Regions from separate parts of the Kluyvera sp. STS39-E genome, predicted to be linked through region 3. Evidence: predicted binding sites of a transcription regulator. Region 3 holds the regulator's gene; each other region holds the start of a gene.

Region 1 (2,207 bases), 590 kb from region 3:
GGCGATTCAGTACCTGCTCGATCTGCGCTGTGACGGCATCATTATTTATCCGCGTTTTTTAAGCGTCGACGAAATTGACGAGATTATCGGGCAGCAGCAGCAACCGGTGCTGGTGATTAACCGTCGACTTCGCCGAAACAGCAGTCACTGCGTTTATTGCGATCAAAAAGCGGCGAGCCAACAGGCGGTGGAAAAGCTCATTGCCCGCGGTCATCGCGATATCGCTTTTATCACCGGTTCACTGGACTCACCTACCGGCATTGAACGTCTTTCCGGCTATAAGGATGCCCTCGCAAAACACGGCATTTTGCTGCGTGACGAACTGATTGTCGAAGGGCGATGGACGCCCGCCACCGGTGCCGCTGGCGTGGACAGGCTTCGCGAGCGCGGGGTGAACTTTAGCGCGCTGGTGTGCAGCAATGACGATATGGCGGTAGGGGCGATAAAACGCCTGCATGCCCACGGCGTCGGCGTTCCGCAGCAGGTTTCGGTCATTGGTTTTGATGATATTGCTCTGGCCCCGTATATGATCCCGTCGCTATCCAGCGTGCGTATCCCGGTGACCGAGATGATTAAAGAGACCATTAACCGGCTGATTTTTATGCTCGATGGCGGTGACTTTACCTATCAACAAACCTTCCCCGGCGAGCTGATTGAGCGCGATTCTATTCATGCCGGCCCGCACGCCTGATCTCGTCAGCTGTCATCGTCACTAATGACGATGACAGCCTCTCCCCGCCGTCATCTTTCCAAATAATCCTTGTAAATCAGCCTCATAAAAGTTGGCTCGATTAATGCATTCTCCCGCTCAATTCATTGTCATTGCTGGAGAAGTTGATGAACCGTTTCATCATTGCTGATGCGAGTAAATGTATTGGCTGCCGGACATGCGAAGTCGCATGCGTGGTTTCCCACCAGGAAGATCAGGACTGCGCCGCCCTGACGCCGCAATCTTTCCTGCCGCGTATTCACGTTATCAAAGGGATGGATGTTTCCACCGCCACCGCCTGTCGCCAGTGCGAAGATGCGCCGTGCGCCAACGTCTGCCCGAACGGGGCAATTATCCGCGATAAAGGGTTTATTCACGTCATGCAGGAACGCTGCATCGGCTGTAAAACCTGCGTCGTGGCGTGCCCGTACGGCGCGATGGAAGTGGTGGTGCGTCCGGTTGTGCGTAACAGCGGCACTGGGCTGAAAATTCGCGCGGAAAAAGCAGAAGCCAACAAATGCGACCTCTGTTTCCACCGCGAAGCGGGCCCGGCCTGCATGGAAGCCTGTCCGACCCATGCGCTGTTCTGCGTCGATCGCGACAAGCTTGAGCAACTGAGTGCCGAAAAGCGCCGCCGTACCGCGCTTGATGTCGCGACGTCTCTGTCTTTTTAAAATCCCTTAATTTCTCTTTTAACAGGTCTGTTACTGATGAAAAAAATCACGAGTGTATGCCCTTACTGTGGCGCGGGTTGTAAGCTGAAGCTGGTTGTGGATGGCGGTAAAATTGTCCGCGCCGAAGCGGCTAATGGCAAAACCAACCAAAATGAACTGTGTCTGAAAGGCTACTACGGCTGGGACTTCTTAAACGATACCAAGCTGCTGACGCCGCGATTGACGCAGCCCATGATCCGCTATGAAAAGGGCGGCAAATTCACTCCCGTGAGCTGGGAAGAAGCCATTCGCTATACCGCGAAACGGCTAGGCGATATCAAAGCCAAATTCGGGCCGCGCGCCATTATGACCACCGGGTCATCGCGCGGTACCGGCAATGAAACCAACTATGTGATGCAAAAATTCGCCCGCGGCGTGCTGCATACCAACAACGTCGACTGCTGCGCCCGCGTGTGCCACGGTCCGTCGGTGGCGGGTTTGCAGGATGTGTTGGGCAACGGCGCGATGAGTAACAGCATTGGCGATATCGAAAACTCGCGCTGCCTGCTGGTCTTTGGCTACAACTGTGCGGATTCGCATCCCATCGTGGCGCGTCGCGTCATTAAGGCCAAAGATAAAGGGGCCAAGATTATCGTCTGCGATCCGCGTCGTATTGAAACCGCGCGTATCGCCGACCAGCATCTGCAGATGCGTAACGGTAGCAATATGGCGCTAGTGAATGCTTTCGCCCATGTGCTGCTAGAAGAGAATCTCTACGATAAAGAGTACGTATCGCGCTTTACCACCGGGCTTGATGAAATGCGCGAAGTAGTTAAAGACTATGC
Region 2 (2,207 bases), on a different contig from region 3:
TTCGAACTCAACCGGGTGTGGCGTCATGCGTACGCGGTCGTTTTCTTCAATGCGCAGACCGATGTAAGCATCGATAGCTTCATCAGTGAACACGCCGCCAGCCGTCAGGAACTCACGGTCTGCGTCCAGCGCATTCAGTGCTTCTTCCAGAGAACCTGCAACCTGTGGGATCTCTTTCGCTTCTTCTGGTGGCAGGTCGTACAGGTTTTTGTCCATTGCTTCGCCTGGGTGGATTTTGTTCTTGATACCATCAAGACCAGCCATCAGCAGGGCTGCAAAGCACAGGTACGGGTTAGCCGCTGGATCTGGGAAGCGCACTTCGATACGACGCGCTTTCGGAGAAGCAACCACTGGGATACGGATGGAAGCAGAACGGTTACGGGCAGAGTAAGCCAGCATAACTGGAGCTTCGTAGCCTGGGACCAGACGCTTGTAAGAGTTGGTGGTTGGGTTCGCCAGGGCGTTGATCGCTTTAGCGTGTTTGATAACACCACCGATGTAGAACAGCGCCTGCTCGGACAGACCTGCGTATTTGTCGCCGGAGAACAGGTTTACGCCGTTCTTGGACAGAGACATGTGGCAGTGCATACCGGAACCGTTATCGCCAAACATTGGTTTTGGCATGAAGGTCGCGGTTTTACCGAAACGGTGTGCAACGTTGTGCACAACGTATTTGTAGATCTGAATCTCATCCGCTTTTTTGGTCATGGTGTTAAAGCGGGTGGCGATTTCGTTCTGGCCTGCGGTCGCCACTTCGTGGTGATGCGCTTCAACAACCAGACCCATCTCTTCCATGATCAGACACATGGTAGAACGGATGTCCTGGGAGGAATCGACCGGAGGAACTGGGAAGTAACCGCCTTTCACGCCAGGACGGTGACCTTTGTTACCACCTTCGTATTTGGTGGAGGAGTTCCATGCGCCTTCGATATCATCGATAGCAACGTGGGAACCGGAGATGGATGCGCCGAAACGAATGTCATCAAACAGGAAGAATTCTGGCTCTGGCCCGAACAGAACGGTGTCCGCGATGCCGGTAGCGCGCAGATACTCTTCAGCACGTTTAGCGATGGAGCGTGGGTCACGGTCATAGCCCTGCAGCGTGCCTGGTTCCAGGATGTCGCAACGAATGATCAGGGTAGACTCTTCAAAGAACGGGTCGATGAGAGCGGTAGTCGCATCTGGCATCAGAACCATGTCGGATTCGTTAATGCCTTTCCAGCCACCGATTGAGGAGCCGTCAAACATTTTGCCTTCTTCAAAGAATTCGGCATTTACCTGATGAGCAGGAATAGTGACGTGCTGTTCTTTACCTTTGGTATCGGTGAAGCGCAAATCGACAAATTTCACTTCGTGCTCATTCAGCATCGTCAAAACGTGTTCAGCGGACATACTTAACATCTCCCGGATTTTATCATTGTCGTCGTGGTAACGAGGTCTTCAATCACTGCTTAAAGTGGCGTTGTTGCCCTAAAAAATATAAAGCGAAATCTGTGCCAACTTTTAAATCACCCCCAAAAGGCGTTATCATGCGCACCATAGTGCAAAAGGGCTGCACCATGATAGCTTCTTTGCACCATTATAGTGCTTATCTGTCATTGCTGAGCACCATATTGGTGCAAATTGTGATTAGGTGCCCTTTTTATGCTCCGTGAAAGCGATCACAAAGAAACTCTGCAATACTTGTTTGCGGAGGATCTCTGTGATCCTGTTTTGTAGTGCGATTAATCCGTGTACAATAACGCGCTATTTCTAATGCCCGAGGCAAAGTTGTGATCGAAAATTTGCGTAACATCGCCATCATCGCGCACGTTGACCATGGTAAGACTACCCTGGTTGATAAGCTGCTCCAGCAATCCGGTACGTTTGATGCGCGTGCTGAAACACAAGAGCGTGTGATGGACTCCAACGATTTGGAGAAAGAGCGTGGGATTACCATCCTCGCGAAAAACACCGCTATCAAATGGAATGATTACCGTATCAACATCGTTGATACCCCAGGGCACGCCGACTTCGGTGGTGAAGTTGAGCGCGTTATGTCCATGGTTGACTCCGTGCTGCTGGTTGTTGATGCAATGGATGGTCCGATGCCGCAGACGCGCTTCGTGACTAAAAAAGCATTTGCTCATGGCCTGAAACCAATTGTTGTTATCAACAAAGTTGACCGTCCTGGCGCGCGTCCTGATTGGGTTGTTGACCAGGTCTTC
Region 3 (2,207 bases):
TATCCTGCTGGATGAACCATTTGCCGGTGTCGACCCGATTTCCGTTATCGATATCAAACGCATTATCGAACACCTGCGAGACAGCGGTCTTGGCGTCCTTATCACCGACCATAACGTGCGTGAAACGCTCGCGGTATGTGAGCGCGCCTATATCGTCAGCCAGGGGCATCTGATTGCCCACGGAACACCTCAGGAGATCCTACAAGACGAACATGTTAAACGCGTGTATCTTGGGGAAGACTTCAGACTCTGATAGGGTATGGTTAACGACGTTAGCAGGAGAAATTCGTTCTGAACATGAAGCAAGGTTTGCAATTAAGGCTCAGCCAACAGCTTGCCATGACGCCGCAGTTGCAGCAGGCGATCCGTCTGTTGCAGTTGTCAACGCTGGAACTTCAGCAAGAACTCCAGCAAGCACTGGACAGCAATCCCCTGCTTGAGCAAACCGATCTTCACGAGGAAGTAGAAACCCAGGAATCCGTTGATGCCGAAACTATCGACAGCGTCGATGCATTGGAAAAGACGGAAATGCCCGAAGAGCTGCCGCTCGACGCCAGTTGGGATGAAATCTACACCGCCGGAACGCCATCGGGCACTGGAGTTGATTATCAGGACGACGAACTGCCAATCTATCAGGGTGAAACCACCCAGTCCTTGCAGGACTATCTGATGTGGCAGGTCGAGCTAACGCCGTTTACCGAAACCGACAGGGCAATTGCGACATCTATCGTTGATGCCGTTGATGAAACCGGCTATCTCACCGTTACGCTGGAAGATATTCGTGAAAGCATTGGCGATGACGAAATAGGCCTTGATGAAGTAGAAGCGGTGCTTAAGCGCATCCAGCGCTTCGATCCAGTGGGTGTTGCCGCCAAGGATCTGCGCGATTGCCTGCTGATCCAGCTGTCACAATTCTCCCCGGATACGCCGCGAATTACCGAGGCCCGGCTGATTATCTCCGATCATCTCGATCTTCTCGCCAACCATGATTTCCGCTCGTTGATGCGCGTTACCCGTCTGAAAGAAGACGTGTTGAAAGAAGCCGTCGACCTGATCCAATCGTTAGATCCTCGCCCCGGCCAGTCGATCCAAACCGGTGAGCCGGAATACGTGATCCCTGACGTTTTGGTCCGCAAGGTAAGCGGTCGCTGGATGGTTGAGCTTAACGCCGACAGCATTCCGCGTTTGCAGATAAACCAGCATTACGCTGGCATGTGTAATAACACCCGCAATGACGCCGACAGCCAGTTTATTCGCAGTAACCTGCAGGATGCTAAATGGCTTATAAAGAGTCTTGAGAGCCGTAATGACACGCTTTTACGCGTCAGTCGCTGCATCGTTGAACAGCAGCAGGCCTTTTTCGATCTTGGCGAAGAATATATGAAACCGATGGTGCTGGCGGATATCGCCCAGACCGTCGAGATGCATGAGTCCACCATTTCGCGTGTCACCACGCAGAAGTATTTGCATAGCCCACGGGGCATTTTTGAGCTTAAGTATTTCTTCTCCAGTCACGTGAGCACCGAAGGCGGCGGCGAAGCCTCGTCTACTGCTATCCGCGCGTTGGTGAAGAAATTGATTGCCGCGGAAAATCCCGCGAAACCACTGAGCGACAGTAAACTGACCACCATGCTCTCTGAACAGGGTATCATGGTGGCACGGCGTACCGTTGCAAAGTACCGAGAGTCTTTATCCATCCCGCCGTCAAACCAGCGTAAACAGCTGGTCTGACTCTACTGATAAGGAAGACACTATGCAGCTCAACATCACTGGACACAACGTCGAAATTACCGATGCGATGCGCGAATTCGTCAATGCGAAATTCGTTAAGCTCGAACAGTATTTCGAGAGGATCAATCAGGTCTACATTGTGTTAAAAGTGGAGAAATTGACGCACATCTCGGATGCAACATTGCATGTTAACGGCGGCGAACTTCACGCCAGTGCGGAAGGGAAAGATATGTACGCCGCCATCGACGGCTTGATCGACAAACTGTCGAGACAGTTGAATAAACACAAAGATAAACTAAAACAACACTGATTGTCCGAGCTACCGCCCGCTATGCCCTGTGTATGGCGGGCGGTGCTTAGGTGAAATTATGACAAATAATGATTCAGCTCTTCAACTGAGCAACGTCCTTAACCAGGAATGTACCCGCAGTGCCGTGCACTGTCAGAGTAAAAAACGTGCGCTGGAAATCATCAGC
Region 4 (2,207 bases), on a different contig from region 3:
ATAAATAGTAGTTGAAATTTTTCAGTGGAGAAAATGTTAGTTAAAGCAGTATTCATATCCAGAGGAAACAGGTCAACAATGCTAGGCGTATGGCTATAAAACACTTTTATAGATGAATGACCTTTGATGAAACTTTGTCTTAAACATGTATCAATAACTACTATTTCTGCTTCATGTAAGTTTGAGGGAAGTTCAGAAGAATAGGGTATTACTAAAGGACGATAGCTGGCAGCTTCATATGTGTTATACCCATTCATCCAACAATGGCCTACATTGAAGACCGGGCTAAGAGCCTTTTCAACGATTTTAGGGGTATTTAACAGATAAATCAATGGCTTATTTTCAGTGATCATCATGAACATCCATATTAGATTTTCATTAAAAGTATCATTTTTCTTAGGAGATAACATCTGACCTGCTTCCTTTTTATATTTACACAGAACGTTGTTAGCAAGGTCTGGAGGTCGTTCATAGGGGGCCTTAGAGGCTGTAAATCCTTCGCCATTGGGATGGTTGATAATCGGTAACCCTTTGAATAGATTAAATGGTAATTTCTGAGTTGATGGCGAAAAATCAAAGTAACTTATTGATTAGTGATGATAATATGCATGATTTAAAATCCCTCGGCGTTCGCGCTGTGTGGGTTCAAGTCCCACTCCGGGCACCATGGGAATAAAGCAGAATAATCAAAGCAATAAGCAGTGTCGTGAAACCACCTACGGGTGGTTTTTTTGTTTTTGTCCCGTGCCCTGTCTCTCGCACCATAATCGCTCACTTACCTGCACCATCCGCTACCATAACCCGTACATTTTGCTACAAAAATGCGCAAAGCGTGACTATTGCATTGTTTATGTACTTTATTGTTAACGAGATGTGATCCTCTCCGTAATTTCACTTCATCACACCGGAAGCCCTAAAACGGCGCTCTATACTCAAAATTGTCGAAATCCAAGCGAAGGTTGCACAAAGTTGGCAACTATTTTGCTTAACATTTTTGGCCTGAAAAGCGTAAGGAAACCTCGCCGTCATCAGCAGGATATTGTCAGGGTTCGTTTATTTGGTGAATGTGCCAGTCGTTCGGCTTCACACCGTTATACCCGTCATACTTCAAGTTGCATGTGCGTTGGCTGCGCTCGTTCACCCGAATCACTTACTCAAGTAAGCTCATCGGGATTCACGCTCTTGCCGCCTGCCTGCAACTCGAATTATTTGGGGTATATGCATAAACCTCTTTGCTAAGGTAGATAATAATGTCGCTGAAATTGATTAGAAGTCCGCTTTCTCTTGTGTTGGCAGGTTGTCTGGTAACGGCGTTTTCCGCCCAGGCTGATATCGTGATTGGTGTTGCTGGGCCTTTCACTGGGCCAAATGCTACCTATGGCGACCAGTACTGGCACGGGGCGACCCAGGCCGCTGAGGACATTAACGCCGCAGGGGGGATTAACGGCGAAAAAATTAAACTGGTGCAGGGCGATGACGCCTGCGAACCGAAACAAGCCGTTTCGGTGGCTAACCGTTTGGTGGACCAGGATAAAGTACAGGCCGTCGTTGGCCATTTCTGCTCATCTTCAACCATGCCAGCGTCAGAGGTATACAGCGATGCGGGCATTCTCGCCATTACCCCCGGTTCTACCAATCCACTGATTACCGAGCGCGGTATGAACGACATGTTCCGCATGTGCGGCCGTGACGATCAGCAAGGCGATGTCGCCAGCAACTTCATCATTGATAAACTCAAAGCCAAGCGAGTGGTGATTATTCACGATAAAGATACCTATGGGCAGGGGCTGGCGGATGCCACTCGTGCGGCATTGGCGAAGCGTGGCGTGAAGGACGTGATGTATGAAGGCTTATCGCGTGGCGAAAAAGACTTTAACGCGCTGGTGACGAAAATCAGTGCGCAGAAGCCAGACGTCGTGTTCTTCGGCGGCTGCCACCCGGAAGCGGGGCCATTGGTACGTCAGATGCGTGAACAGGGCGTTCAAGCTAGTTTCTTCTCCGGCGACTGTATTGTTAACGAAGAGATGGTCACGGCGGCGGGAGGTCCACAGTACACCAAAGGGATCTACATGACCTTCGGTAAAGATCCGCGTCTGATCCCGGACGGTAAGGCCGTTATCGAGAAATTCCGCGCCAACAAATTTGAGCCAGAAGGCTACACCCTCTATTCCTATGCCTCTATTCAAGCAATTGCTGCGGCGTTTAAA

What was found. Region 3 encodes sigma-54, which starts transcription at its own class of promoters, with help from an activator protein. Its sites were predicted from a motif close to GTTGGCACANNTTTCGCTNT; they were not measured.
Region 1: a site for sigma-54 is predicted at 782-801, ahead of hydN (electron transport protein HydN). Genes of this name have one in related genera too.
Region 2: a site for sigma-54 is predicted at 1,482-1,501, ahead of glnA (glutamate--ammonia ligase). Genes of this name have one in related genera too.
Region 4: a site for sigma-54 is predicted at 969-988, ahead of AB4K05_RS23460 (branched-chain amino acid ABC transporter substrate-binding protein). Genes of this name have one in related genera too.

What each region holds. Positions count from the first base shown of each region.
Region 1 is NZ_JBFQGA010000001.1:657,715-659,921, forward strand. Features, by position in the region: gene AB4K05_RS03155 (LacI family DNA-binding transcriptional regulator) at 1-691, shown strand, start outside; gene hydN (electron transport protein HydN) at 838-1,383, shown strand; gene fdhF (formate dehydrogenase subunit alpha) at 1,420-2,207, shown strand, end outside.
Region 2 is NZ_JBFQGA010000011.1:13,916-16,122, forward strand. Features, by position in the region: gene glnA (glutamate--ammonia ligase) at 1-1,392, opposite strand, end outside; gene typA (ribosome-dependent GTPase TypA) at 1,773-2,207, shown strand, end outside.
Region 3 is NZ_JBFQGA010000001.1:63,092-65,298, reverse strand. Features, by position in the region: gene lptB (LPS export ABC transporter ATP-binding protein) at 1-253, shown strand, start outside; gene rpoN (RNA polymerase factor sigma-54) at 298-1,731, shown strand; gene hpf (ribosome hibernation promoting factor) at 1,754-2,041, shown strand; gene ptsN (PTS IIA-like nitrogen regulatory protein PtsN) at 2,100-2,207, shown strand, end outside.
Region 4 is NZ_JBFQGA010000015.1:9,007-11,213, forward strand. Features, by position in the region: gene AB4K05_RS23455 (hypothetical protein) at 1-410, opposite strand, end outside; gene AB4K05_RS23460 (branched-chain amino acid ABC transporter substrate-binding protein) at 1,251-2,207, shown strand, end outside.